3 regions of the Arthrobacter sp. CAN_A2 genome follow, and region 2 is predicted to be linked to each of the others. Evidence: predicted binding sites of a transcription regulator. Region 2 holds the regulator's gene; each other region holds the start of a gene.
What was found. The regulator HrcA, encoded in region 2, represses chaperone genes, less so after heat shock. The targets are predictions, from matches to a motif close to TTNGCACTCGNNNNNNNCGAGTGCNAA.
Positions count from the first base shown of each region.

Region 1: the regulator HrcA is predicted to act here: its motif matches at 7,296-7,322, upstream of groES (co-chaperone GroES).
Region 3: the regulator HrcA is predicted to act here: its motif matches at 7,938-7,964, upstream of groL (chaperonin GroEL).

Region 1 covers NZ_JADOUS010000001.1:476,274-486,143, forward strand. Annotated here, with positions in the region: gene guaB (IMP dehydrogenase) at 1-490, opposite strand, end outside; gene IWX63_RS02090 (acyltransferase family protein) at 618-2,642, opposite strand; gene IWX63_RS02095 (ribonuclease J) at 2,979-4,613, shown strand; gene IWX63_RS02100 (VanW family protein) at 4,718-4,996, shown strand; gene groL (chaperonin GroEL) at 5,173-6,786, opposite strand; gene groES (co-chaperone GroES) at 6,862-7,158, opposite strand; gene IWX63_RS02115 (class I SAM-dependent methyltransferase) at 7,365-8,585, shown strand; gene IWX63_RS02120 (DUF503 domain-containing protein) at 8,582-8,875, opposite strand; gene IWX63_RS02125 (LacI family DNA-binding transcriptional regulator) at 8,915-9,870, opposite strand, start outside.
Region 2 covers NZ_JADOUS010000007.1:28,718-38,427, reverse strand. Annotated here, with positions in the region: gene lepA (translation elongation factor 4) at 1-1,349, shown strand, start outside; gene hemW (radical SAM family heme chaperone HemW) at 1,380-2,609, shown strand; gene IWX63_RS10565 (DUF4870 domain-containing protein) at 2,625-3,041, opposite strand; gene IWX63_RS10560 (DUF3097 family protein) at 3,120-3,983, opposite strand; gene hrcA (heat-inducible transcriptional repressor HrcA) at 4,160-5,173, shown strand; gene dnaJ (molecular chaperone DnaJ) at 5,292-6,422, shown strand; gene IWX63_RS10545 (16S rRNA (uracil(1498)-N(3))-methyltransferase) at 6,425-7,189, shown strand; gene IWX63_RS10540 (GerMN domain-containing protein) at 7,201-8,187, opposite strand; gene IWX63_RS10535 (PhoH family protein) at 8,657-9,691, shown strand; gene ybeY (rRNA maturation RNase YbeY) at 9,688-9,710, shown strand, end outside.
Region 3 covers NZ_JADOUS010000008.1:16,693-26,562, forward strand. Annotated here, with positions in the region: gene IWX63_RS11650 (NAD-dependent epimerase/dehydratase family protein) at 38-883, opposite strand; gene IWX63_RS11655 (aldo/keto reductase family protein) at 904-1,908, opposite strand; gene IWX63_RS11660 (lipid II:glycine glycyltransferase FemX) at 2,056-3,129, shown strand; gene IWX63_RS11665 (threonine/serine exporter family protein) at 3,248-4,864, shown strand; gene IWX63_RS11670 (uracil-DNA glycosylase) at 4,971-5,786, opposite strand; gene IWX63_RS11675 (DUF3263 domain-containing protein) at 5,897-6,202, shown strand; gene IWX63_RS11680 (LytR C-terminal domain-containing protein) at 6,245-6,874, shown strand; gene IWX63_RS11685 (TM2 domain-containing protein) at 7,034-7,786, opposite strand; gene groL (chaperonin GroEL) at 8,123-9,757, shown strand.

The DNA.
Region 1 (9,870 bases), on a different contig from region 2:
CGCGGACGAGCGTGCGCGGGAAGTCGCGCTCGAGCACGAAGCGCGTGTCGCGGTTGGTGACGATGCCGAGCAGGCGCCCCGCCGCGTCCACGACGGGCAGCCCCGAGACGCGGTAGTGCCCGCACAGTTCGTCGAGTTCCTGCAGCGTGGCGTCCGGACCGATGGTCAGCGGCTTGGTGATCATGCCGGACTCGCTGCGCTTCACGCGGTCCACCTGGTCCGCCTGGTCCTGGATGGACAGGTTGCGGTGGATGACGCCGAGCCCGCCCTGCCGCGCCATGGCGATGGCCATCCGCGCTTCGGTGACGGTGTCCATCGCGGAGGAGAGCAGCGGCGTCTTCACCGTGATGCGCTTGGAGATGCGCGACGACGTGTCGGCCTCCGAGGGGATCACGTCGGTGTGGCCGGGGAGCAGGAGCACATCGTCATACGTCAGGCCGATGAATCCGAAGGGGTCGTGGGTCTCGTTCTGGCCGGACTGCTGGGTCACTGCTGCGCCTCTTTCGGTGTGGACCGGTGGGGGTGGAGGTCGGGGCCGACGGCCGAAGATACGCCGGTAGGCCCTGACAGTCTAGAACGGATCGGGGAAGCGCCCTATTCCGGTGACAGCGCTCACGTCACCAGCCGAGGGCCGCCGTGAAGCGCTCCTCGAAGACCGGGACCGTCGTCTCGACGTAGGTCCTGGAGAGGTGGTCGCGGTCCATGTACACGCGGACGTTCCCCACCACTCCGGGGCACGTCCGCCCCGCGCAGACGACGTCGGTCAGGTCCACGTGCTCGAGCCCGGGCAGGCGCCCGGCCAGGGGCAGCAGGGGCGACGACGGCGCGAGCACCTCCGCCGCCGGGACATCGCAGGCCGCCGGGTCGGCGGCATGGAGGGCCGTGCATTCGGCCATGTCCTCCTCGAAGCGCGGCGTGTCACGGAGCGCGACGACGGGGATGCCCGCGTCCAGCAGCGGCGTGATGCCTGCCTCGAAGCCGGCCGGGACCACCTCGTCCGGCGAACTCCAGTCCGTGCGCGTCCCGACGGTGAGGACGGCGTCTGGGGCGAGTTCCAGGGCGTAGGCACGGACGGCGTCGTTGAAGGCCTGGCACTCCGGGTCCACGTCCTCGCGGGAATCGACGAAGCGGCAGCTGGGCCGGTGCACCGAGACGGCGAGCCAGCCGTTGGTCTCGGCCATGGCACCGAGCGCGGTCATCCACATCTGCGAATGGGAATCGCCCAGCACCAGCACGGTCCGCTCCGCGGTCGCCTCGTCCCCGGTCTGGACGCACGAGGACAGCTGCGGGTCGGCGGGCATCAGGGCTTCCGAGCACGGCCCGTCCACGTCCGCCCATTCCGCGCCGAGGCTGCTCGTGAGCGGCTTCACCAGCGCGTCGTCGGCGCCCCGGTACTCGAAGCCGGGGTCCAGGGCGGCGGCACCAGGGTTGTCGGCGCGTGTCTGCTGCTCCACCGCCGCCTCCTGCGCCTGCACCCGGTACTCCCAGCCGGAGAGCGGGACGGCCACGAGGGCGAGGGCCAGCGCCGCGACGAGGCCGGTCCGTCGGCGCTGCACGGACGGCCAGGACCACGAGCGCACCGGCTCCTCGACGAAGCGCGTGGTGAGCGCGGCCAGCACGAGGGAGGCGGCGATGACGACGGCGCCGTCGAGCAGACCGGCGTTCTCCTTGCCGGCGACGACGAGCCAGATGACCAGGAGGGGCCAGTGCCACAGGTAGAGCGCGTAGGACGCCCCGCCGAGGCGCAGGAGCGGCGCCGAGGACAGCCAGCGGTCCACGCCGGCGGGGCTGTCCGTGCGGCCCGCGACGATCACGGCGGCCGCGGCCAGCGTCGGCCAGAGGGCGACGAACCCCGGGAACTGCTGCTGCACCTGCAGGAGGACGCCGCACGCCAGCATCATGACCACGCCGGCCCAGCCGAAGACCACCCGCACCCGCCGCGGGAGCACGAGGTACGGGAGCGCGAGGGCCACGAGCGACCCGAGGGCGAATTCCCAGAGCCGGGCACGCGTGTCGAAGTAGGCCGCCGCCTGGTCGGTCCCGGTTTGCCAGACCGAGAACGCGAGCGATACCGCGAAGAGGGCGCCGAACAGGACGATCAGCACGGGGCGCGGACGAAGCCGCGTGAGGGCGGCGAGCACACCGGCCAGCGCGAAGACGAGCGGCCACAGGAGGAACACCTGCCCCTGGATCGACAGGGACCAGAAATGCTGCAGCGGACTGGCCGCGCTGTGGTCGAGGGCGTAGTAGTCGACCGCGTTGCCCGCGAGCTCCCAGTTCTGCCGGTAGGTCAGCGACGCCCACGTCTGGTCGAACACCGCACGCCAGCGCGAGCTCGGTACGAACACGGCCGTCGCGGCGAGGACGGACAGGAGGACCACGACGGCGGCGGGCAGCAGCCGCTTCAGCAGGTTGAGCCAGTACGCGACGAGCGCGAGGGGCTGCTGCGCCTCGAGCCTCCGCGTGAACGTGACGGTGAGCAGGAAGGCCGAGACGAGCAGGAAGACGTCCACGCCGCCAGACACCCGGCCGAGCCACACGTGGTAGACCACCACCATCGCGACGGCGAGGGCCCGCAGCCCCTGCACCTCGGGACGGAAACGGCGGGTATCGCCGCCTCCGGAAACCGCCGCGGCGGTCACCGGAGCAGCGGGCGTAAGGGTGGAAGCCAGGCTGTTGCTCCTCTGTCGGACGGCCACGGGACATGGACGCAAACCTCCAGTTTACCGTCCGGGCGTCGTCGTCCGGCGCCTCCGCGGAGCGGTCGGCCCCCGCCCATGCGCCGAACCCCGTAGTCTAGGAGGAGTATCTTCCCCGAACGCGGGGGACCAACCAGAACGGAATCGCCGGGTTTGCCGGCCTCGACGACACTCGTCTGACGGCCGCTCCCCCGCCATTCCTCACCAACGAGAGAAACCTGATCTGTGAATAAAAGACCTGCCGCACTGAAAGCACCACGGGAACTGGCCAAGGGAGCCATGCGCATCGTCGCTCTCGGGGGGATCGGTGAGATCGGCAGAAACATGACCGTCTTCGAGTTCGAGGGCAAGCTGCTGATCGTGGACTGCGGGGTGCTGTTCCCGGAGGAACACCAGCCCGGCATCAACGTGATCCTGCCGGACTTCTCCTACATCCGCGACCGGCTCGACGACGTCGTTGCCGTGGTCCTCACGCACGGCCACGAGGACCACATCGGCGGGGTGCCCTACCTGCTCAAGGAGCGCGCCGACATCCCCCTGGTGGGCTCGCGCCTCACGCTCGCCTTCATCGAGGCCAAGCTCAAGGAACACCGGATCACCCCGAAGACCATCCAGGTCAAGGAGGGTGAGCGCCGCACGATGGGCGGCTTCGACCTCGAATTCGTCGCTGTGAACCACTCCATCCCGGACAGCCTCGCCGTCGCCATCCGCACCGCGGCCGGCATGGTCCTGCACACCGGCGACTTCAAGATGGACCAGTTCCCGCTGGACAAGCGCATCACCGACCTCGGCTCCTTCGCCCGGCTCGGCGCGGAGGGCGTGGACCTGTTCCTCACCGACTCCACCAACGCGGACGTCCCCGGCTTCACGACGTCGGAGAAGGACCTCGGGCCCGCGATCGACGCCGTGTTCCGCACCGCGCCGCGCCGGATCATCGTCTCCAGCTTCGCCAGCCACATCCACCGCATCCAGCAGATCATCGACACCGCCCACCGGCACCGCCGCAAGGTGGCGTTCGTGGGCCGTTCGATGGTGCGCAACATGACCATCGCGGCGGATCTGGGCTACCTCAACATCCCGCAGGGCCTGCTGGTGGACTTCAAGAAGCTCGAGCGCAGCGACGACCACAAGGTGGTCCTCATCTGCACCGGCTCGCAGGGTGAGCCGATGGCCGCGCTCTCGCGCATGGCCAACAACGACCACGCCATCCGCATCACCGAGGGCGACACGGTGCTGCTGGCCAGCTCCCTCATCCCGGGCAACGAGAACGCGATCTACGGCATCATCAACGCGCTAACCGAGATCGGCGCCAACGTGGTCCACAAGGGCAACGCGAAGGTGCACGTCTCCGGCCATGCCAGCGCCGGCGAGCTCGCCTACTGCTACAACATCGTCAAGCCCCGCAACGTCATGCCCGTGCACGGCGAGTGGCGCCACCTGCGGGCCAACTCGGAGATCGCCGTCGCCACCGGCGTCGATCCCCGCAACGTGGTCCTCGCCCAGGACGGCGTGACCGTGGACCTCGTCCGCGGCCGCGCGACCATCTCGGGCAAGGTCGACGCCGGGCTCGTGTTCGTCGACGGCGACAGCGTGGGCGGCATCACCGAGGAGGACCTCGTGGAGCGCCGCCGCCTGGCCGAGGAGGGCGTCGTCACCATCCTCGCGATCATCGACCCGGACAACGGCAACATGGTCGAGGCCCCCGAGTTCTTCACCAAGGGCTTCTCCTGCTCCGACGAGGACCTCGACAAGGCCGGCGCCGCCGTCGAGAAGGCACTGCGCGACGCCGCCGGCAACCGCCAGGGCGGACGCCGCCAGGACCCCGAGGACATCATCGAGCGGGCCACCGCCAACTGGATGCGCCGGTTCTACAACCGCCAGCCCGTGGTCAACGCGATCGTCGTCGACGCCTGACCCCGGCAGGACGAGCAAGCCCCGGTACCCGTTCGGGTACCGGGGCTTCGTCGTTGTCGGGGCGTGGCAGGATCTCGTCGACCCGCTCCGAGGAGTCCCTGCCGGTGACCGTCTACCGGCACACTTCCCTGATCCGCCGGCGCCTGGGGAACGTCGACACCGAACTGCAGGACAACAAGGCCGTCAGCCTCGGCCACACCGCCCCGAAGATCGACGGCGTCCCGACCGCGCCCGGAGAGCGTTTCTCCTTCTGGAGCCTCGCCGGCCGGTGCTCCGCGAAGGAGGGATACCGGGAGGGCCTGACGATCAGCAACGGCAGGCCCGGCCGGGGTATGGGCGGCGAGCCGGACTGCGCGGACCTGCCCACCGGGTGCCGCCACTGAGTGGGCATGGTCGCACATGCCCACCGGGTCGGCGCGGTGGATGGGCAGGAGCGCCGCCGGTCGGCGCGGTGGATGGGCAGGAGCGCCGCCGGCCGGCACGGACACCGGACGCAGAAGCACCCCGGCTCCGCGGAGCCGGGGTGCTTCAGGGACGGAGCGGGCCGGAGCCCCTGCGCCTAGTGCGAGTGGCCGTGGCCCTCATCGTCGGACGCCTCGGGCTTCTCGACCACGAGGGTTTCCGTGGTGAGCACCAGAGCCGCGATCGAGGCTGCGTTCTGCAGGGCCGAACGCGTCACCTTGACCGGGTCGATGATGCCGGCGTCGATCAGGTTCTCGTACTCGCCGGTCGCGGCGTTGAAGCCGTGGCCGATCTCGAGGTCGGAGACCTTCGCGACGACGACGTAGCCCTCGTGGCCGGCGTTCTCGGCGATCCAGCGCAGCGGCTGGGCGAGGGCGCGGCGGACGAGGCCGACGGCGGTGGCCGCGTCGCCCTCGAGTGCCAGCACGTCGGGGTCGGTGTCCAGTGCCTTGCCGGCGTGGACCAGCGCGGACCCGCCTCCGGCGACGATGCCCTCTTCGAGGGCCGCACGCGTCGAGGACACGGCGTCCTCGATGCGGTGCTTCTTCTCCTTCAGCTCGACCTCGGTGGCCGCGCCGACCTTGATCACGCCGATACCGCCGGCGAGCTTCGCCAGGCGCTCCTGGAGCTTCTCACGGTCCCAGTCGGAGTCGGTGCGCTCGACCTCGGCGCGGATCTGCGCCACGCGGTCGGCGACGTCGGACTCGCTGCCGGTGCCGTCGACGATCGTGGTGGCGTCCTTGGTGACGGTGATCCGGCGTGCGGAACCGAGCACCTCGAGGCCCACCTGGTCCAGCTTCAGGCCGAGGTCCGGCGAGACGACCTGCGCACCCGTGAGGGTGGCGATGTCCTGCATCATGGCCTTGCGGCGGTCCCCGAAGCCCGGAGCCTTGACGGCGACGACGTTGAGGGTGCCGCGGATCTTGTTGACCACCAGGGTGGAGAGCGCCTCGCCCTCGATGTCCTCGGCGATGATGAACAGCGGTTTGCCGGCCTGCAGGGCCTTCTCGAGCAGCGGCAGGAATTCCGCCAGTGAGGAGATCTTGCCGGAGTTGATGAGGATGAGCGCGTCCTCGAGGACGGCTTCCTGGCGCTCGGCATCGGTCACGAAGTACGGCGAGAGGTAACCCTTGTCGAACTGCATGCCCTCGGTGAGGACGAGCTCGGTCTGCGTGGTGGAGGACTCCTCGATGGTGATCACACCATCCTTGCCGACCTTGTCGAAGGCCTCTGCGAGGAGATCGCCGACCTCGGTGCTCTGCGCGGAGATGGAGGCGACGTCGGCGGTCTGCTGACCGACGACCTCGCGGGCGTTCTCCAGCAGGCGCTTGGCCACGGCCTGGACCGACACCTCGATGCCGTGCTTGAGCTGCCCGGGAGCGGCGCCGGCGGCGACGTTGCGGAGGCCTTCCTTGACGAGTGCCTGGGCCAGGACCGTGGCGGTGGTCGTTCCATCACCGGCGACGTCGTTCGTCTTGGTGGCGACCTCCTTGGCCAGCTGGGCGCCGAGGTTCTCGTACGGGTCGTCGAGTTCGACCTCGCGGGCGATCGTGACGCCGTCGTTCGTGATGGTGGGGGCGCCCCACTTCTTGTCGAGCACGACGTTGCGTCCGCGCGGGCCCAGCGTCACCTTGACGGTGTTCGCGAGCTTGTCCACGCCGGCCTCGAGGGCACGGCGGGCGGCGTCGTTGAATTCCAACTGCTTTGCCATTCGTTGGTTCCTTTCAGGCTTGTGCAGCGAGAAAAACCCCGGCCACAGCGGGCCGGGGCTTCTCCAATCGGGGTGTTACTTGACGACGATCGCGAGGACGTCGCGGGCGGAGAGCACGAGGTACTCCTGGCCGCCCTGCTTGATCTCGGTTCCGCCGTACTTCGAGTAGATGACGATGTCGCCCTCGGCGACATCGACGGGGACGCGGTTGCCGTTGTCGTCGACACGGCCGGGTCCGACTGCTACGACTTCGCCCTCCTGGGGCTTCTCCTTGGCGGTGTCCGGGATGACGAGGCCGGAAGCAGTGGTCTGCTCGGCTTCGAGCGGGCGGACAACAATACGATCCTCAAGCGGCTTGATAGAGACCGACACGGGCTCTCCTTTGCGTTCGATACCAATGAATGGAGGCCGTCGGGCTGGGCGTGAACCGTCGTCGCGGTGCCGGCGAACGCTTCCCTCGGGATTAGCACCCGCAGTGAGCGAGTGCCAACTCCGACTGTATGCAAGCGCTGGCACTCGGTCAAGGCGAGTGCCAGCGCGCGTCATGCGCCGACCCTCCCGTCGCCTAGGCTGGCAGCATGGCTTCGGACAACATCGCGGACATCCTGACCCCGGAGGGCTGGGAGCTGCTGAACTCGCTCGGGCCCTACACCGAGGCCGACAGCCTGCGCCTCACCGGGCAGCTGCGGAAGGCCGGCTACTCCCCCGAGGTGGTCGCCGCCGCGCTCACCCAGTCACGGCTCCGGGCGAAGGCCTCCGCCAAGTTCGGCCCCTTCGCCGAGCGCATGATCTTCACGGCGGCCGGGCTCGAGCAGGCCACGCGCCTGACGGTCGCGGCACGCCACGCCCAGCGCTTCGTCGACGTCGGCCTCGTCAGGATCGCCGACCTCGGCTGCGGGCTCGGCGCGGACAGCATGGCCCTGGCCACCCTCGACCGCGACGTCACCGCCGTCGAGCTCGACGAGACGACCGCCGCTGCCGCGACGATGAACCTGCTCCCCTTCCCCAACGCGCGCGTCGTCAACGCCGACGCCTCCTCCGTCGACACCACCGCGTACGACGGCGTCTGGCTCGACCCGGCGCGCAGGACGACGACGACGTCGGGCACGTCCCGCCTGTTCGACCCCGAGGCGTTCTCACCCCCGCTGTCCTTCGTGCAGGGACTCGCGGACGGCGGCATGCCGGTGGGCGTGAAGATGGGCCCGGGCATGCCGCACGGCTCCATCCCGGCGACCTGCGAGGCACAGTGGGTCTCCGTGGACGGCGACGTCACGGAGGTGGCCCTCTGGTTCAACGCGCTCCGCCGTGACGGCGTCCGGCGGGCAGCCCTCGTGATCGGTGCGCAGGGTGCCGCGGAGATGATGTCGGAGCGGGACTTCGGGGACGGACCGACGGCCGCCATCGGCGGACCCGCCGGATACCTCTACGAGCCCGACGGCGCCGTCATCCGCGCCGAACTCGTGGCGGACCTCGCCGCGCAGCTCGGCGGGCACCTGCTGGATCCGATGATCGCCTACATCTGTGCGCCGTCGTTCACCGATACCCCCTTCGCGCGCGCCTACCGGGTCCTCGAGGTCCGGCCGTACAACGTCAGGGCGCTGAAGACCTGGGTCCGCACCGAGGGGATCGGGGTCCTCGACATCAAGAAGCGCGGCACCTCGGTCACCCCCGAGGAGGTCCGCAAGCAGCTGCTGACCGGGTCGGGCAAGGGCCGGAAGAAGGCCACCCTCGTCCTCACGCGCATCGGGGACGAGCGCGTGGCCATCGTCGTCGAGCCCGTGTCGGCGTCCGGTCCCTAGTCCTCGCTGCTGAGGAGCCTTCGTCGGGCGCTCAGGAGCTCGACCTCCGGCCGGGCCGCGACGTACCGCTCCACGCGGTCCAGCACGTCCACCACGTGGTGCCGGTCCCCGCCGACCACACCGGCCCCGACGACGGCGCGGCGGTGCAGCTCCTGGTGCCCCACCTCCGCGACGGAGAGCTCGAACTTCCGCCGGAGGTCCGCCACGAGCGGGCGCACCACCGAACGTTTGCCCTTCAACGAATGCACATCGCCGAGCAGGACGTCGAACTCGATGAACCCGATCCACATGAGCGTCCTCCTCGTCGAGAGCCCCTCCCCGGGGCGGGCCTAGGCCGAATCGCGCCAGACGACCGTCGTGTCGAGCACCTGCACGGGACTGGGCAGGCCGCGGATCTGGGCCAGCACCAGTTCCGCGGCGGTGCTGCCCAGCAGGTCGGCCGGCTGTCGGACGGTGGACAGCTGGGGCCGGGTACGCACGGCCCAGCTGCTGTCGTCGAAGCCGACGATCCCGACGTCGTCGGGCACCTTCCGCCCCGACTCCTGGAGCGCGGTCATGGCGCCCGCGGCGACGGCGTCCGAGGACGCGAAGACGCCGTCGATCCCGGGGCAGCGACGCAGCAGTTCCTGCATGCCCTCGAGCCCCGCGGCGTAGGTGTAGAGCGGGTACTCGACCACCAGGGAGGCGTCGAACCGGTCGCCCATCGCGTCCCGGAACCCCGTGAAGCGGTCGTACCCGGAATCACGGTCCATGGCGCTGGCGATCATGCCGATCCTCCGGCGCCCGGTGTCCATGAGGCGCCGCGTGATCGCCCGGGCCGCGGCGGCATTGTCGATCGCGACGTACGGCAGGTCCGGCGTGCCGGGCGGGTGGCCGACGAAGGCGGCCGGGACACCGATGTCGCGCACCGCGGAGGCGATGGGGTCGGAGGCCCGCGCGGAGACGATGACCGCGCCGTCCACGAGGCCTCCCCTGAGGTAGTCGGCGACCCTGCGGCTGTCCCTGTCGGAGTCGATGATGAGGGAGACGAGCTGGTAGTCCGCCTTGGAGAGCACGGCGTTCGCCCCGAGGAGGATGGAGCCGATGTTGGGGTCCTCGAACAGGAGCGAGTGCGGCTCGTGGATGATCAGGGCGATCGCCCGGGATTCCTGCGTGACGAGGTTCCTGGCCGCGGAGTTGCGCACGTAGCCCACCCGCGCGATCGCCTCCTCGACGGCGATGCGCGCTTCGTCGGAGACATACCGTTCGCCGTTGACGACCCGCGAGACGGTCCCGCGCGAGAGCC
Region 2 (9,710 bases):
CCGAGGACGTGCTGAGGGTCTCCGGCAAGACCGGTATGGGGGTCGAGGTGCTCATGGACAAGATCGTCCGCGACCTCCCCCCGCCCACCGGGAATCCGGATGCACCCGCCCGCGCCATGATCTTCGACTCGGTGTACGACACCTACCGCGGTGTGGTCACCTATGTCCGGGTGGTCGACGGCAAGCTGAGCCCGCGCGAGCGCATCCAGATGATGTCCACGCGGGCCAGCCACGAGCTGCTCGAGATCGGCGTCAGCTCGCCCGAGCCGACGCCGTCCAAGGGCCTCGGCGTGGGCGAGGTGGGCTACCTCATCACCGGGGTGAAGGACGTCCGCCAGTCGAAGGTCGGCGACACCGTCACCAACCTCGCCAAGCCGGCCGCGGAGTCGCTCGGCGGTTACCAGGACCCCAAGCCGATGGTCTTCTCCGGCCTCTACCCCCTTGACGGCACGGACTATCCCGTGCTGCGCGACGCCCTGGACAAGTTCACCCTGAACGACGCCGCCCTCGTCTACGAGCCCGAGACGTCCGCGGCGCTGGGCTTCGGTTTCCGTGTCGGCTTCCTCGGCCTGCTGCACCTCGAGATCACGCGCGAGCGCCTCGAGCGGGAGTACAACCTCGACCTGATCTCCACTGCGCCCAACGTCGAGTACGAGGTCACCCTCGAGGACAAGCGCGCCGTGAAGGTGACCAATCCCAGCGAGTACCCTGTGGGCAAGATCGCCGAGGTGCGCGAACCCATGGTGTCCGCCACCATCCTCGCGCCGTCGGAGTTCATCGGCGCGATCATGGAGCTGTGCCAGCAGCGCCGCGGCGTGCTCGGCGGCATGGACTACCTGTCCGAGGACCGCGTCGAGATCCGCTACCGGCTGCCCCTGGCGGAGATCGTCTTCGACTTCTTCGACCTCCTGAAGTCCAAGACCCGAGGGTACGGGTCCCTCGACTGGAAGGCCGACGGCGACCAGGTGGCCGACCTCGTCAAGGTGGACATCCTCCTGCAGGGCGAGCAGGTGGACGCCTTCAGCGCCATCACCCACCGCGACAAGGCCTATGCGTACGGCGTGATGATGACGGGCAAGCTGCGCGAGCTCATCCCGCGCCAGCAGTTCGAGGTGCCCATCCAGGCCGCGATCGGGGCGCGCATCATCGCCCGCGAGAGCATCCGCGCGATCCGCAAGGACGTCCTCGCGAAGTGCTACGGCGGTGACATCACGCGCAAGCGCAAGCTGCTCGAGAAGCAGAAGGAGGGCAAGAAGCGCATGAAGATGGTGGGGCGCGTGGAAGTGCCCCAGGAAGCCTTCATCGCCGCCCTGTCGTCCGACGAGTCGAAGGACAAAGCCAAGAAGTGACGCACCACGCTTCCGGGCGGACGGGGCCGCATGCCTAGCGCCCTGCCGCTCGGCCTGCCGGCACCGGAGGACGGCGTCCTGCCGCCCTCCGCGGCCGAGGGAGCCCTCGAGCGCGACTTCTGCCTCTACGTCCACATCCCGTTCTGCGCCGTCCGGTGCGGCTACTGCGACTTCAACACCTATACGGCCACCGAGCTCGGCGGCGGCGCGTCGCAGGACGCGTACGCCGGCTCCGTCCTCGCGGAACTCGCTCTCGGGGTGCAGGCGCTGGAAGCCTCCGGGGTGCCGCCCCGCCCGCTGGCGACGGTCTTCTTCGGCGGCGGCACGCCTACACTGCTCCCCGCTGAGGACCTCGCCGCCATCCTGCGGGCCGCCCGCGACCAGTGGGGCCTGGCGCCGGACGCCGAGGTGACCACGGAGGCGAACCCCGACTCGGTCACCCCGGAATCGCTGCGCGTCCTCCGGGACGCCGGCTTCACCAGGGTCTCCTTCGGCATGCAGTCGGCGGTGCCGCACGTCCTGGCCGTCCTCGATCGCACGCACTCCCCGGAGCGCGTCCCGCAGGCCGTGCAATGGGCCCGGGAGGCCGGGCTGAAGGTCAGCCTCGACCTGATCTACGGCACACCGGGGGAGTCGCTGGAGGACTGGCGGACATCGCTGGCCACGGCGCTGTCCTACGGGCCCGACCACATCTCCGCCTACGCCCTCATCATCGAGGACGGGACGCGGCTCGCGTCGCGCATCCGCCGGGGGCAGGTGCCACCGATCGACGACGACGACCACGCCGACAAGTACGCGCTGGCCGACGAGATGCTCACCGCGGGCGGGCTGGAGTGGTACGAGGTCAGCAACTGGGCACGCACTCCCGCCGATGCATGCCGCCACAACCTGGCCTACTGGCGCGGCAGTGACTGGTGGGGAGCGGGCCCGGGAGCCCACTCGCATGTCGGCGGGACCCGCTGGTGGAACGTGAAGCACCCGCGCCCCTACGCGGATGCCCTCGCAGCGGGCCATTCGCCGGCGGCCGGACGCGAGGTCCTGTCGGACGAGGACCGTTACGTCGAGGACGTGATGCTGCGGGTGCGCCTGCGCGAGGGCCTCGCGACGGACATCCTGACGACGTCGGGGCGTCGGGCCGTCGCCGGACTGATCGCGGACGGGCTCGTCGAGCCGGTTGCGGCCTTCGCCGGCCGCGTGATCCTGACGTTCAGGGGTCGCCTGCTCGCGGATGCCGTGGTGCGCAGGTTGCTGCCCGACTGACGCGTCGGACGCGGGTCAGCGGATGAGGCGCAGATTCAGGGGGTAGCGGTAGGGCCGGCCGCGATTGACCTGGATGCCGGCGTTCACCGAGAAGATGGTGATGGTCAGCCAGATGACGGCGTTCAGGACGGCGAACACCCCGCCGATGACCGGTATGAGTGAGAGCAGCCACGCGGCCAGCGCGATGATCGTGGGAGGGAGCGTGAAATTCAGCGCCTCCTTCGACTCCTGGGCGGTGAAGGGGCCGCGATCCTTGAAGATGAGGAAGATCAGCAGGGACGGGATGAACCCGAGGATGCCCCCGAAGTGGGCCAGGGTGGCGTACTGGCGATCCTCCGAAGCCGTCAGGGGAAGGGCGTTGGCCGGGGTGCCTTCGAACGCGGGCTGCGACTTGCCCGGTTCGTGATGCTGCTGGTCGGCGGTGTTGGACAACGTCAATTCCTTTGCTGGCTGTCGGGAATCTTCCCCCGGAATGTGTTCCAAGGATACGTGGTACCGGCGCCGGTCGGCTCAGGGACTGCCGGGGGTTGCGGTGAGGAAGTCGATCACCTCCTCGACCCGGCCCAGCAGCGAGGGCTCCAGATCGGCGTAGGTGCTGACCCGACCGAGGATGCGCTTCCACCCGTTGGCCACGGCGGCCTGGTTGTGGTGCGGCCAGCCGAGGCCGGCCAGGATGCCGGTCTTCCAGTCCTGGTTGCGGGGGATGACGGGCCAGGCCTCCAGGCCCAGGGCCGCCGGCTTCACGGCCTGCCAGACATCCACGTACGGGTGGCCGACGATGAGCACGTTGCCGCGGGCGCCGGGAGCGGTCATCGCCTGCTGCGCGATCCGGAACTCCTTGGTGCCCGGGAGCAGGTGGTCGACGAGGATGCCGAGTCGGCGCTGCGGGCCGGGGCCGAAGGCGCGGATGGCGCCTTCCAGGTCGTCCACGCCGTGCAGCGGTTCGACGACGATCCCCTCGAGGCGCAGATCGTCGCCCCATACCTTCTCGACGAGTTCGGCGTCGTGCTGGCCCTCCACCCAGATCCTGCTCGCGCGGGCGGTTCTCGCCCGCGCGTTCTCGACCCGGACAGACCCGGATGCGGTCCGGTTGGCGGCAGCCTTGGCGGCAGGAGCTGTGCCCGGGACGGGCGCGACGACGTGGACGGGACGGCCGTCGAGGAGGAAGCCGTGGCCGAGGCGGAAGGTGCGCGTCTTGCCGCGACGGTCCTCGAGCACCATCACATGGAGTCCGCCGGACTTCTCCACCCGGACCACCGCGCCGACGAACCCGCTCTGGACGTCCTCGAGGACCATGTCCTTCGCGACGGGGACCTCGGCGAGTCCTACCCGCTTCGGAGCCGATATATCTTGGGCTCCCCAGCCGTAGTCCATCCCGGGTGTGTCCTTCCCACGGGGGCTCCGGCGGTCTGCCGCAGCCCGGGATCCCAATGCTAACAATCGAAGCGGACGTACTAGACTTGGCACTTGGGCGTGTCGAGTGCTAACGCCCGGGGATTATCCGCTGCGCGTGCCCAGGGGAGAGGAACGGAGCCGGAGGTGACACAGGAATGAGTGAACCGCGACGCCTGGAGGTGCTCAGGGCCATCGTCGAGGACTACGTCCATTCCCGGGAGCCCGTCGGGTCCAAGGCCCTGGTGGACCGCCACCGCCTGGGAGTCTCCTCGGCCACCATCCGCAACGACATGGCCGTCCTCGAGGAGGAGGGCCTGATCACCGCGCCGCACACGAGCTCGGGGCGCATTCCCACCGACAAGGGCTACCGCCTGTTCGTGGACCGCATCTCCGAGGTGAAGCCCCTGTCCGCGCCGGAGAAGAAGGCCATCCAGACCCTCCTGGAGGGCGCCGAGGACCTCGACGACGTGATGGACCGCACGGTGAGGCTGCTCGCGCAGATCACCAACCAGGTGGCCGTCGTCCAGTTCCCCCGCGTCGGCGGGGCGTCCGTGCGCCACATCGAGTGTGTACTCCTGGCGCCGCAGCAGATCCTCGTCGTCCTGATCGCGACCAACGGCACCGTGCAGCAGCGGATCGTGCGTACCCGGTCGGACATCGAGGAGTCGGAGCTCGCTGAGCTCAAGCAGCGCATCCTGTCCGCGGTGTCGGGCGTGAAGCTCACGGCGCTGCCGGGCGAGCTCGGCATCGCGCTCTCCCAGCTCCCTCAGGGTCTGCGTGCCCACGGGGGTACGATCGTCAAGGTACTCGAGCAGCTCGCCGGGCTCGGGCGGGACGACCGCATCCTGCTCGCCGGGACGGCCAACCTGGCCCGCTCGACCGGGGATTTCCCGCTGAGCATCGGCCCGGTCCTGGAGGCGCTCGAGGAGCAGGTGGTCATGCTGCGGCTGCTGTCGGAGATGGAATACGACGCCCGCGGCATCTCGGTGCGGATCGGGAGCGAGAATCCCTACGGAGGGCTGTCGGAGGCCTCCGTGGTGGCGACGGGGTACGGGCCGGATGCCGGAGCGAAGCTCGGCATCCTCGGCCCCACCCGCATGGACTATCCGACGACGATGGCGGCGGTGCGCGCCGTCGCCCGCTACCTCTCGAGGATCCTCGAGGAATAACGGGGGCGCGGGCAGCGGTTCTGGGTTGTCGACGGCCACCCAGGGCCGACCATGGCCTTTCCGCCGGTGCAACCGGCGTGCAGACGACAGAACATTCAACAGGAAGTGATGTGTACGAGTGAGTAATCACTATGAGGTCCTCGGTGTAGCGCAGGGTGCGACCGGGGAGGAAATCAAGAAGGCGTACCGCAAGCTCGCCCGGAAGCTCCACCCCGACGTCAACTCCGGGCCGGACGCCTCGGAGGAGTTCAAGCGCGTCAGCCACGCCTACGAGGTCCTGTCCGACCCGCAGAAGCGCCGGGTCTACGACACCACCGGCAACGAGAACGGGACGGACAGCGGCTACGGCGCGGGGTACTCGGGCTCGGGCTTCGCCTTCCAGGACATCTTCGAGACCTTCTTCGGCGGCGGCGGCCAGCAGGCCGGCGCTCCCTCGCGGACGCGTCGCGGACAGGACGCGCTCATCAACGTGCGCATCGACCTGAAGGACGCGGTCTTCGGCACCAACAAGAAGATCGAGGTCGACACCGCGGAGGTGTGCCCCACGTGCGACGGCAGCTGCTGCCAGCCGGGCACCTCACCCCGGACGTGTGACATCTGCCGCGGCTCGGGCCAGGTCCAGCGGGCCGTGCGCTCGATCCTCGGACAGGTCATGACGAGCGCCCCCTGCGGTACCTGCCAGGGCTTCGGCACCGTGATCCCCAGCCCGTGCCACGAGTGCAGCGGCGAGGGCCGCGTCCGCGCCCGCCGCACCCTGACCATCAAGGTCCCCGCCGGCGTCGGGACCGGCACGCGCATCCAGCTGGGCGGCCAGGGCGAGGCCGGGACGGCCGGCGGGCCCCAGGGCGACCTGTACGTCGAGATACGGGTCGCCACCGACTCCACCTTCCTGCGCGACGGCGACGACCTGCACGTGACGCTGAGCGTCCCGATGACCGCCGCGGCGCTCGGCACCACGGTGCACCTGGACACCTACGACGGCGACCAGGAGCTCGATATCAAGCCGGGCACCCAGCCGGGCGAGATCCTGACCCTGCGGGGCCTCGGGGTCACGCACCTGCGGAGCCAGGGCAGGGGGGACCTGCGGGTGCACCTCAATGTCGAGACCCCGCGCAACGTCGACCCGCAGCAGGAGGAGCTCCTGCGCAAGCTGGCGGAACTGCGCAACGAGGAGTACACCGACGGCCAGCTGGCCAGCAGCGGCTCCGGCGTCTTCGCCCGCCTGCGGGAGCGGCTCGGAAACCGCTGACCATGACGCGTCCCCTGTTCTTCGGGCCGGGCGAGGCGGTCCGTGCGTCGGCCCCCGGCAGCGTCTTCGTGCTCGGGGGTGACGAGGGGCGCCACGCCGCCACGGTCCGACGCCTCGGCGAGGGTGAGCGCCTGGATGTCTCCGACGGTGCGGGCTACCGGATCGGCGGCGTCATCACCGCGGTCGGGAACGGGACGGTCGAGGTCGCCGTGGAGACGGCAGGCCAGGAGCCTGCACCTCGGCACCGGCTGATCCTCGTCCAGGCCCTGGCCAAGGGCGGCCGCGACGAGCAGGCCGTGGAGGCCGCGACCGAACTCGGGATCGACGCCGTCGTCCCGTGGCATGCCGAGCGGAGCATCGTGCGCTGGCGCGGCGACAAGGCCGAGAAGGGCCGGCAGAAGTGGACGTCGCTCGTCGGGGCCGCATCGAAACAGTCGCGCCGTTCGTTCGTGCCCGACGTCCACGCCGTGATGGACACCTCGCGGCTTGCCGTGTGGGCCGAGACCGTCGACCGCGTGATCGTCCTGCACGAGGACGCCGACGTCCCCCTCGCGGACCAGGTCTCCGCCCTGCTCGCGGCCGGGTCGTCGGGCACGACATCGACGGCCGTCGTCGTCGGACCGGAAGGCGGCATCAGCGAGGCGGAACTGGGGAAGCTGCGCGACGCCGGTGCCGATACCGCCCGACTGGGCCCCCACGTCCTGCGCTCCTCGACGGCCGGCCCGGCCGCCCTGGTCCTGCTGAACCACCTGCTCGGGCGCTGGTAGCCCGCTCCCGCTCAGCGGACGACGACGGTCTTCGAGTCCCTGGCCGCTCCGTCGGTGGAGGGAGCCGAGACGGTGATCTCGTACCGGCCCGGAGGCAGCGTCACCGAGAACGAGTACGCACCGGGCGCGCCGTCCTGGGGTGCGATGTCGACGGAACCGTCCCGGAAGAGTTCCGTGGGGCCCTCCGCCGAACCGTCGAGACTGTGATCGATCCGCCAGGCCAGCTCGTCCTCCGACGCCGGGCCGGTCCCGTGGACGGTCAGGCGGTCCCCATCGACCTGCACACCCTCCTGTGGATCGATGATCCACAGCGGGGCGAGGGTCGCGGCATCCCGGGTCCACTCGCCGCCCAGGTCCACGGAGCCGAAGGCCCGGTAGTCCGCCGCGCCATCGACCAGGACGACGACCGAACTCGCCTCACCGCCCGCGATGAGCCCGGCATCGGCGGCCGCCGCCGTGGCCGTGTACACCAGCTGCTGCAGCGCGAGGCGCCCCTGCTTCTCGCCGAGGCGCTGCGGGAAGGCATCGGAGGAGATATCGAGGGTGATGACGTTCTTCGTCGAGATGGAGGCGGTGACCCTCGACGCCGGCTGCCAGGACGAGTGGTAGTCGGGATCGAGCGGCTGCCCCGAGGTCATCAGCCGGACGGCGTCGGCGATCGGATCGCCACCGGACTCCTCCGGTGTCAGGAATTCGCGGAAGAGCCGCTCCGCGCCGTCCTCGTCGCCGAGCCAGTAGACGGGCACCAGCGGCCGAACGGCGTCCGAGGGGTCCGTGGTGGTCGCCTGCCCGGACAGGGCGTCGGGCGATGCCGTGACGGCGCCGTCGGGCGCCGTCGTCGCGCGGGAATCGGGGAGGGGAGCCATCTGCGCGTTGCCCGCCAGCAGTCCCGGATCGGGGAGGAGGAAGGCGCCGCTGCCCACCAGCACGGCACCGGACACCACAAGGATGCCGCCGAGCCCCAGCCGGTTCTTCTTCAGCGGGTCCTGGTGGTTCATGCGTGCCTCCTTCCGTCAGGTGCGGGCGGGTAGATCGGTCGTGCCCGGCGATGGGTCGTGTCGTGCCGTCCCCGGGAGCGTGGCTCCGGCGACGCCGCCCCGGCGCGGCCGGCGGACGGTCGGCTCGCTCGGGGCGGACCTGTTTCAGCTTGGCACAGCGCGGCGGCGCTGCCCGGTCGAATAGGGGCCTGCAGGATGACTGAAACCTGATTGATACGAAGCCGGGGGCGATTCGCCGCGGAATCGGGAGTCGGGGCGGAACCGGTGCGGAACCGGTGCGGAGGACCGAGAATTCGCTTGCAATCCTGACGATTCCGGGGAATCAGGGATGCTCGCGGCCCGTTGGACGAAGGGCCGGCGCGGGCGGGATGGCGTAACATTGGCATCCCCGCCTCATGGGCGGACGCGGGACCAGACCATCAGTACGACAATTCGGATGAGGGGCGATCGAAGGCCGGACGGCCGAGGTATGAGCGAAACTTCAACAGGCATCAATGCGGCAGGACTCGACACCAGGGTGTTCCTCTTCGATTCGACGGAGCAGATGGTGCAGGCGCTGGGCTCCAACGACGAGGCGCTGCGACTGATCGAGGAGTCGTTCCCGGGCGTGGGCCTCCACGCCCGCGGGAACGAACTGACCATCACCGGCCCCTCGACCGATGTGCTGCGGACCGAGCGGCTCGTCGCCGAGATCCGCTCCATGGCCGCCAACAACGCGCCGGTCTCGCCCCAGGTCCTGGAGCAGCTGGTCACCATGCTGAAGACGCAGAGCGCGGCCCGTCCCTCGGAGGTGCTGTCCGTCAACATCCTCTCCTCGCGGGGCAGGACGATCCGCCCGAAGACCCTCAACCAGAGCACCTATGTCGACGCGATCGACCGCAACACCATCGTGTTCGGCATCGGTCCGGCCGGTACCGGCAAGACCTACCTCGCGATGGCCAAGGCCGTGCAGGCGCTGCAGCACAAGGAGGTCAACCGGATCATCCTGACGCGGCCCGCCGTCGAGGCGGGCGAGCGACTGGGCTTCCTGCCCGGCACCTTGAACGACAAGATCGATCCGTACCTCCGCCCCCTGTACGACGCGCTGCACGACATGATGGACCCCGACTCCATCCCGCGCCTCATGGCCGCGGGGACCATCGAAGTGGCCCCGCTCGCCTACATGCGCGGCCGGACCCTCAATGACGCGTTCATCATCCTCGACGAGGCCCAGAACACCACCCCGGAGCAGATGAAGATGTTCCTCACGCGCCTCGGCTTCGGGTCGAAGATGGTCGTGACGGGTGACATCACCCAGGTCGACCTCCCCGGCGGTACGAGTTCGGGCCTGCGCGTCGTCAGCGAGATCCTCCACGACGTCGACGACGTGTACTTCAGCGAGCTGGACGCCTCCGACGTCGTCCGGCACCGGCTCGTCGGGGACATCGTCAGCGCCTACGGCGCCTGGGACGAGGGCCAGCGCGCCGCCCAAGCGCGCACGGGCCGGCCAGCGGCCGCCCGATGAGCGTCGAGGTCAACAACGA
Region 3 (9,870 bases), on a different contig from region 2:
TCGCCCGGACCATCGAGGACTGCCTGGATGGATGGACCTAGACGTGGTCGCGCCAGCTGTGCCGGGGTTCGTACCCCAGCACCCGGCGGGCCCTGTCGATCGAGAGGAGTGTCTCGTGCTCGCCCACCTCGCGCGTCAGCTCCACCCCGGGGAACACCTCGGCCGCAAGGTCGGCGCTGGCACGGCTCATGACGGTGTCGGCCGCCGCGATGATGAAGCGGTCGAAGCCCGGCGCCGCGTTCTCGAGGGCCTTCGCCACGGCCTGGGCGCCGTCCCGCCCGTCGATGTACCCCCAGAGGTTCCACTTCCGGGCGGTCGCGTCCGCGTCGAAGGAGGGGAACGCGGCGTAGTCCTCTGGATCCATGACGTTCGAGAAGCGCAGGGCCGTGATGCTCAGCTGCGGATCCCAGCGCGTCAGTTCGATCGCCAGCTGCTCCTCGAGGTGCTTGACCAGGGAGTACGTGGTCTCGGGCCGGGCCGGGTATTCCTCGTCCACCGGGATGTACGGGGGCGGGGTGTCGAACGGGAGTCCGAGGACGGTCTCGCTGGACGCGTACACGACCCGCTTGATGCCGGCCCGCCTGCACGCCTGGAAGATGTTGTACGTGGCGGTCATGTTGTTGTGGAACGTCGCCACGTCCGCCTGCAGGCCCGGAGCCGGGATCGCTCCGAGATGCACGACGGCGTCGAGGCCGGAGTGCCGGTCGTCCACGCCGAGGAGCGCATCGAGCACCTGGCCGTAGTCCCGCAGGTCGATGCGGAGGAACGTCGGGGTGCGCTCGCCGTGCTGGTCGAGCTCGAGGACGGTGTGCCCGGCCTCGCGCAGGCCACGGACGACGCTCCGCCCCAACTTCCCGTTCGAGCCCGTCACCGCGACGTTCAGGGGGCTGGTCGCAGCCGCCATCAGACCGGCCGCGTCTCGGGGGAGACGGTCTTCGCGACGTCCGTCTCGGCGAGGTCGCCGATCGCGTCGTCGATCGCCGTCAGGACGTCGTCCTCGAGCTTCACGCCGGCGGCGACCGCGTTCGACTTCACCTGCTCGGGCCGGGAGGCGCCGATGATCGCCGAGGCCACGTTCTTGTTCTGCAGCACCCACGCGACGGCCAGCTGGGCCATCGTGAGGCCCACGCCGTCGGCGATCGGCGCGAGCTTCTGCACGCCCGTGAGTACCTCGTCGCTCATCCAGCGCTTGATCATGTCGGCGCCGCCCTTGTCGTCCGAGGCGCGCGTGCCCTGCTCGGGCTGCCGGCCCGGCGCGTACTTGCCCGTCAGCACGCCCTGCGCGACGGGCGACCAGACGATCTGCGACAGTCCGAGCTCCTCGGACGTGGGGACGACGTCGCCCTCGATGACGCGCCACAGCATCGAGTACTGGGGCTGGTTGGAGATCAGCTGGAAGCCGAGGTCCCTCGCGAGGGCATGACCGTCACGGATCTGCTGCGCCGTCCACTCGCTGACCCCGATGTACAGGGCCTTGCCCTGACGCACGATGTCGGCGAAGGCCTGCATCGTCTCCTCGAGGGGCGTCTCGTAGTCGTACCGGTGTGCCTGGTAGAGGTCGACGTAATCCGTCTGCAGCCGCTGCAGCGATCCGTCGATCGACTCCATGATGTGCTTGCGGGACAGCCCGACGTCGTTGTGTCCCTTCGGTCCCGTGGGCCCCCAGACCTTCGTGAAGATCTCGAGCGACTGGCGCCGCTCGCCCTTGAGTGCTTCGCCGAGGACAGTCTCCGCCGCCGTGTTCGCGTACACGTCCGCGGTGTCGAAGGTGGTGATGCCGACGTCGAGCGCGGCGCGCACGCACTGCGTGGCGACGTCGTTCTCCACCTGCGATCCGTGGGTGAGCCAATTGCCGTACGTGATTTCCGAGATCTTGAAGCCGCTGTTGCCGAGGTATCTGAAGTCCATATCGCCGATGCTAGCCACCCGGACGGGGCGAGTACAGGAAACCCTGTTCCCCCAGGCAACCAGTGCGTCATGCAACGCGGAGGGGTAGGGCGCTGCCGCTAGACTTGAGGGCGTCCTTCGGTTGCCACCACCAGTGAATGAGGAATCTTGGTCGACTTCAGCGCTCGTTTCGCCACCGGGACCGAGCAGCAGAATTGGGATTCCCTCGTGATGGCGAACCCCGGCGGAGGCAACCTGCTCTCCTCCGCGGCGTTCGCGGAGGTGAAGTCCCATCACGGGTGGCGGCCGCGATTCGTGGTCCTCGAAGGCCCCGGGTACAGGACCCACAACCTCGTCCTGGAGGAGAAGGTCCCCGTCATCGGGGCGCTGTGGTACCTGATCAAGGGCCCGGCGGTCACCGAGGCATCCCACGTGCCTGCCGCCGCGCACGCCGTCGCCGACCTCGCCCGCAGGGAGGCGCACAACGTCTTCGCGATCAAGGTGGAGCCGGATCTCGTGGATGGACCGGAGGTGCGGGAGGCACTGCAGTCGGCCGGGCTCGTCAAGACCTTCAACCTGCAGCCCAACGACAGCACGGCCATCCTGGACACCACGCCGGATGCCAACCAGCTCCTGCGGAACCTGCACTCGCGCGGTCGCAACGCGGTCCGCAGGGCCATGCGTGAGGGGGTCGAGGTCCGGCGGATGGAGCCGACGCAGGAGACCTTCGAAGCCATGTACTCGCTCATGGCGCACATCGAGGACCGCTCGGCCGCCCGGATGCGCTCACTGGAGTACTACAGCCGCTTCTGGCAGAACTTCGTGGATGCAGGGCAGGGCCGCTTCTACTTCGTCTACGAGGACGGGCAGCCCTCGGTCGGCGCCTTCGTGGTCAACTACGGCACCAAGGGCACCTACAAGGACGGCGGTTCCCGTCCTGGGCGGACCCAGTACGGGGATTCCCATCTCGTACAGTGGCAGGCCATCACCGACCTCAAGGACGAGTTCGGGATCGTCGAGTACGACTTCTGCGGCACCCCGCCCAGCGACCGGCTGAAGGACAAGGACCACCCGTTCCACGGACTGGGACTGTTCAAGACGAGTTTCACCAAGACGGTGACGGATTTCGCCGGCTGTTACGACCTCGTGGTCAGCGGCTGGAAGTATCGTGTCTGGAACACGATCGCGGAGCGTGTGGCGCGCCAGATCCACTGGCGACGCACGCATCAGCCGTTCTACTGAGGAAGAGCCCGCAGAGGGCACCGCGATCGATGCACGAAAGGCCGCTGTGAAAGACGGTTCGACCCCGGGGGATGGGCCTCTGCCCCCCGATCCATCGCCCGTAGCGGAAGCCCTCCCGGTGATCCGGCGCCCCTTCGACCCGTCCGAGGACGAGAAGCGGCAGCTGGCGGCAAGCCCGGGAGGTCCCGCCAGGAAGGGCGGCAGGACCGGGGCCCCACCGAAGCGCCCCGCGTCGGAACCGAAGATCCCCCGGCCGTCCCGTCAGCGGCAGCCCATCACGCGGCCCACGGATGCACTGCCCACGACACCGCGGAGCGTGCCGTCGTCGAGCCGGTCCAACGCGGCAGCCAGGAGCGTGCTCCGCCGCCTCGTGCAGGGCGAGGCTCCGCCCACCCAGGCCATGAGCATCGTCGAGCGGCTTGCCGGCAGCCCCTACGCGAATCCCATGATCCAGGTCGGCGGTCCCGACGCCGGCGCCCGCAAGGCCCTCGACTTCGCCCTGAACCTGGCCGAGACCATGTTCCGGTACGGCGCGGGTGCCCTCGAGGTGGAGACGAGCATCATCGCGGTCACGGCGGCTTTCGGTCTCGACCACATCGAGGTGGACATCACCAACCAGTCGGTGATCATCAACTACTCCGTGAAGGACCAGACGCCGACGACGGTGCTGCGCGTGGTCCGCTCATGGACGAACAACTACGCGGGCCTCACGGCCATCCACCGGCTCGTCTCCGATATCGCCGACGGCGGGGTCTCCCGGACCGAGGCCGCCCAGCGGCTCGACGAGATCACCCACCGGCCGAAGCCTTTCCCCCGCTGGATGGTGACGGCCGCGTTCGGCATCTTCTCGGCGGCCATCGTGGCCTTCGTCGGCGGGACCCTGCTCGGTTCGCTGGTCGGTTTCATCAGCTGCATCCTCGTCGACCTGGTGAGCCGCAAGCTGGGGGAGTGGCGCGTCCCCGAGTTCTTCTCCGTCGCCACGTCGGCGGCGCTCGTCACCCTGATCGCGATGCTGTTCTGGTGGCTGCAGGTGCCCATTGCCCCGGCCCTCGTCGTGGTGGGCGGTATCCTGCTGCTCCTGCCGACCGGCCGGCTGGTCTCCGCGACGCAGGACGCCATCAACGGGTTCCCGGTCACGGCTGCGGGTCGATATCTCTCGGCGATCCTCGTCTTCGCGGCGCTCGTGGCAGGCATCGCCGTGGCCCTCGTCGCCGGATCGGCGCTCGGGATCCCTGAACTCCAGGTGTTCGACTCCTCGGGCAGCCAGTACCCATGGCCCCTGGTCGCGGTGTTGATATTCATCGCCGTGGCCATGATCTGCATCGCCGAGCAGACCGACGTGAAGCTCGTGATCCCGACCTCGCTCGTGGCTGTCGCCGGATATCTCCTGATGATCAGCGCCGTGGCAGCCGGCGTGGGGTACCGGCTGGCACCGGCCCTCGCGGCCATCCTGATCGGTGGACTCTCGCGCGTCGTGGCCCTCCGGCTCGGCGCCCCCCAACTCGTCGTCGCCGTTCCCGCTGTGCTGTTCCTCTACCCGGGGCTGTCCATCTTCCGCTCGATGTACATGCTCACCATCGAGTCGGAGATCGTGTCCGACGGCGCGCTGGGCCTCTTCAACGCCCTGACGGTCGTGCTGGCGATTGCCGCGGGCGTCGTCCTCGGTGACAACCTGGCGCGACCGTTCACGAGGAAGCTCAGCTCCGACGAGCGGCAGCGGAACCGGCGGCGGTAGCCGGGTGCGTCGGCAGGCCCACCCGGCCTACGAACCCTACTTCCGAGCCGTCCCATGCCTCCGCCCGTCGGATCTGCGTCGCACACCCGCGCTGCGACACCAGGCGTCAGCCGGCACGGCCGCCCGTGCGCGACCAGTCGATGGGATCGGCGCCCTGCCGCGCGAGGAGTTCGTTCGCACGGCTGAAGGGCCGGGAGCCGAAGAACCCGCGGGAGGCCGAGAGCGGACTGGGGTGCACCGACTCGACCGTGGGCGTCGGGCCGAGCAACGGCTTGAGCCGGAGCGCGTCCTTGCCCCACAGGATGGCCACGAGTGGGCCGCCCCGCGCGACGAGAGCGCGGATGGCGGCGTCGGTCACCTGTTCCCACCCCCAACCCCGGTGCGACGCTGCCTCACCCGCGCGGACGGTCAGCACGCGGTTGAGGAGGAGCACACCCTGCTCGGTCCAGCCGGAGAGGTCACCCGACGCGGGCGGCTCCGCGCCCGTATCGGAGACGAGCTCGCGATAGATGTTGGCGAGGCTTCGCGGGATCGGTCGGGTCCGCGGGTCGACGGCGAAACTGAGCCCGACGGCGTGGCCGACCGTGGGGTAGGGATCCTGCCCGACGATGACCACCCGGACGCTGTCCAGCGGGGTGGTGAAGGCCCGGAGGATCTGGGGTGCGTCGGGCAGGACCCGGTGCCCGCCGTCGAGATCCTCCGCCAGGGACGCCGCGAGCCGGTGGAGGACCGGTTCCACCGGCTTGAGCGCGCCCGCCCAGTCAGCGGGAACCAGATCCTCGATGCGGGCCGGATCGGCGAAGGGGAAGGCGGAGGCATGGGGGGACGGTTGCTCGGCCCTCCGAGGTCCCGCAGCGCCGGTCCGGTCGCTGCCCGGAGGCGTGCCCGGCAGGTCGAACAGGGTGGGGTCGGGAGAAGTCATGACTTCATTCTCGCCCGGGTGGTCGGGCTCTGCCGCTCGAATGACAGTGCTGTCATTCCCTACTACCATAGGGTGACAGTTGTGCCCACTGAAGGAAGGCGACGGGGGAGATGGCCGAGCCGCAGCGGCATTCGGATGACGCGACGTCCGGGACGGACGACCGGCTGGCCCTGGGTGACCGCGAGCAGCGGATGCTCGCTCTCGAACGCGAATGGTGGAAGTACTCGGGCGCGAAGGAGCAGGCGATCCGTGACCTGTTCAGCATGTCCGCCACGCACTATTACCAGGCACTCAACGCCCTCATCGACACCGAGGCGGCCCTCGCCCACGACCCGATGCTCGTCAAGAGGCTGAGGCGCCTGAGGTCCACCCGGCAGAAGGCACGCTCGGCCCGCCGGCTCGGCGCGGATATCTAGTACGTCCCGCCATTCTCGACGAGCGAAGGACCACCCACGCCCATGACTGATCACCCGCGGGACGAATTCGACCGCGTCCCGGTATCGTCCGCGCGCCAGGGGGTCCACCGCGAGCGGATCATTCCGGCGCAGTCGAACGGCCTCGGACTCAAGATCACCGCAGGGGCCCTTGCGCTCCTGATCGGTGTGGGCTCGTACTTCCTCCTTCCCGGCCTCGATCTCGCCGGGGGGAACGACGGCGATGTGACGCCGTCGTCGGGCGCCGAGGCTTCCGCGACCGAGGGCGCGGCCGCGACGGCGGAACCGTCGGGCACTGCGTCTCCCGACACCACGAGTGGGCCGAGCGGGACGGCGACCGACGCCGCGTCCTCCGCGGCCTCGGACGAAGCGGACGCTGCGGACCGGACCCAGACCGTCAACGTCCTCAACGGCACGGGCTCGCCGGGTCTCGCGTCGGTGGCGGCCGGTCGCCTGGCTTCAGCCGGATGGACCTCCGCCCTTCCCGGGAACTGGGCCGGCGTCCCCGTGGAGGCTTCCGTCGTCTTCTACAACGACGAGGGGCAGCGCGCCGACGCTGAAGCCGTGGCCGCGGAGCTCGGCATCACGAACCTCGTCGAGAGCGCCGCCATCTCACCGGACATCTCCCTCGTCCTCGGCGCCGAGTTCCAGTAACCGCGGTGGTGCCCGGAGGGCGCCCGGCCCGCGTATGCCGCCGGGGCGCCGACGCCCGGCCTGCGTGTGACCGGGTCATCGACGACCGGCCCGCGTGGGGCGCCGTCGCCGGGCCGCCAAGCGGCGGGTGGGAGCGCGGAGCACCCTCCGGTCGATGTGTCAGTCCTTGAGCGGGATGCCCCGGGCGTCCCGGCGGAACTGCTCGGACCCGACGAGGATCATGATGCCCTCGATGAGCCCCCAGATGCTCGCCGCGATGGCGCTCAGTCCGAAGGTGAACACCGCGCCGACGGTCGACATGAGGATCTGGATGATGCCGATCGTGGTGAAGCCGAGGTAGAACCGGTGAATGCCGAGGGAGCCGAGGAGGATGCCCAGTACGCCTGCGACGACCCTGGATTTCTGCGGAGGGTACGGCTGCCCGTATCCGCCCTGGCTGTATCCGCTGTAGCTGTACCCACCCTGGTTGTACCCGCCCTGGGCATCGGGGGCCTGGCCCGGAGCCGGCTGCTGATGGGGCTGCTGCTCGTAGGGTCCGGACTGCTGGTAGGGCGGCTGCTCGTAGGGGCCCGGCTGCTGGTCGGGGCCCGGCTGCTGGTAGGGCGGCTGATCGTAGGGACCGGACTGCTGATACGGCGGCCGCTCGTAGGGCGAGGGCCGGCCATGCCGGTACGGGTCCCGCCGGCCAGGTCCCTGTGAAGAGGGGCGCTGCTGGTACGGCGCTTGCTCGTAGGGCTGCCGGGACGGGTCCCTGCCGGCATCGCCGGAGCCATCCTCGTGCCGGACATCCGGCTCCGGGGCAGGGCTGTCCGCGCCGCTCGACTGCCGGGGAGAGGCTGCCTCGGCAGCCCCCTCCGCCGCGACCTGCTCGTCGGACTCTCCGCGGTCCGGACCGCTCGCTGACGTGGACACTGTGCCTCCTGGGACTCGTGGTCCGCCCAACCTATGCCCTCGCGGGACTCCGCGCCATGGCATCTGGACACCGGCGGCGGGAGGGCGTGACGACCGCCACCGGGCGGCCCCGACGGGTTGCACTCGTAGGGTGGGAGTGCTAATTATTGAGTTAGCACTCGCGCGCGCAGACTGCTAAGACTGCGCGAGGCGCGTGAAGCAGACAAACCTCTGTGGTGGGGGTGGAGCAGGAACGTGAAAGAGATCGTTCAGGCGCCACCCGGCCGTCGCGGGCACCACACGCAGCCAAGCATTCACATGCTGAAATGCAACCGTCCCGAAAGGACCTAAGCCAATATGGCCAAGATCATTTCTTTTGATGAAGAGGCCCGTCGCGGCCTCGAGCGGGGCCTCAACATCCTCGCTGACGCCGTCAAGGTGACCCTCGGCCCCCGTGGCCGCAACGTCGTGCTCGAGAAGAAGTGGGGTGCCCCCACCATCACGAACGACGGCGTGTCGATCGCCAAGGAGATCGAACTCGACGACCCGTTCGAGAAGATCGGTGCCGAGCTCGTCAAGGAGGTCGCGAAGAAGACCGACGACGTCGCAGGCGACGGAACCACCACCGCTACCGTGCTCGCCCAGGCCCTGGTCAAGGAAGGCCTGCGCAACGTCGCGGCCGGCGCCGACCCCCTGAGCCTCAAGCGCGGCATCGAGAAGGCCGTCCAGGCCGTCACCGAGGAACTCCTCGCCTCCGCCAAGGAGATCGAGACCAAGGAGCAGATCGCTGCCACCGCCTCCATCTCTGCCGGTGACAACGAGATCGGCGCCCTGATCGCCGAAGCACTCGACAAGGTGGGCAAGGAAGGCGTCATCACCGTCGAGGAGTCCAACACCTTCGGGCTCGAGCTCGAGCTCACCGAGGGTATGCGCTTCGACAAGGGCTACATCTCGGGCTACTTCGTCACGGACGCAGAGCGCCAGGAGACGGTCCTCGAGGATCCCTACATCCTGATCGTCAACTCGAAGATCAGCAACGTGAAGGATCTCGTCGCCGTCCTCGAGAAGGTCATGCAGTCGGGCAAGCCGCTGCTCATCATCGCCGAAGACATCGAGGGTGAAGCCCTCGCGACCCTCGTGGTCAACAAGATCCGCGGCACCTTCAAGTCCGTCGCCGTCAAGGCTCCGGGCTTCGGTGACCGCCGCAAGGCGCAGCTCGCCGACATCGCCATCCTCACCGGTGGCCAGGTCATCGCCGAGGAGGTCGGCCTCAAGCTCGAGACCGCCACCCTCGACCTGCTCGGCACGGCCCGCAAGGTCGTCGTGACCAAGGACGAGACCACCATCGTCGAAGGTGCCGGCGACGCCGACGCCATCGCCGGCCGCGTGGCACAGATCCGCGCCGAGATCGACAACTCCGATTCGGATTACGACCGCGAGAAGCTGCAGGAGCGCCTCGCCAAGCTGGCCGGCGGCGTTGCAGTCATCAAGGCCGGCGCCGCAACGGAGGTCGAGCTCAAGGAGCGCAAGCACCGCATCGAGGACGCCGTCCGCAACGCGAAGGCAGCAGTCGAGGAAGGCATCGTCGCCGGTGGCGGCGTAGCCCTCATCCAGGCCGGCGCCAAGGCATTCGCCAACCTCAAGCTCACGGGCGACGAGGCGACGGGCGCGAACATCGTCCGCGTAGCCATCGACGCACCGCTCAAGCAGATCGCCTTCAATGCGGGCATGGAGCCCGGCGTCGTGGTCGACAAGGTCCGCGGCCTGCCCGCCGGCCACGGCCTGAACGCTGCCACCGGCGTATACGAGGATCTCCTCGCCGCCGGGGTCAACGATCCCGTGAAGGTCACCCGTTCGGCCCTGCAGAACGCGGCGTCGATCGCAGGCCTGTTCCTCACCACCGAGGCCGTCGTGGCCGACAAGCCGGAGAAGGCAGCTCCTGCCGGCGGCGGCGACGACATGGGTGGCATGGGCGGCATGGGCGGCTTCTAGTCCCCACCGCTCGCGCGGCACCCGCGCGAAGCACGCAGAGGGCGGCACTCCCGGACAGGGGGTGCCGCCCTTTCTGTGCTCGGCCTGGGCGGAGACCCATCTGCTGCCGGCCC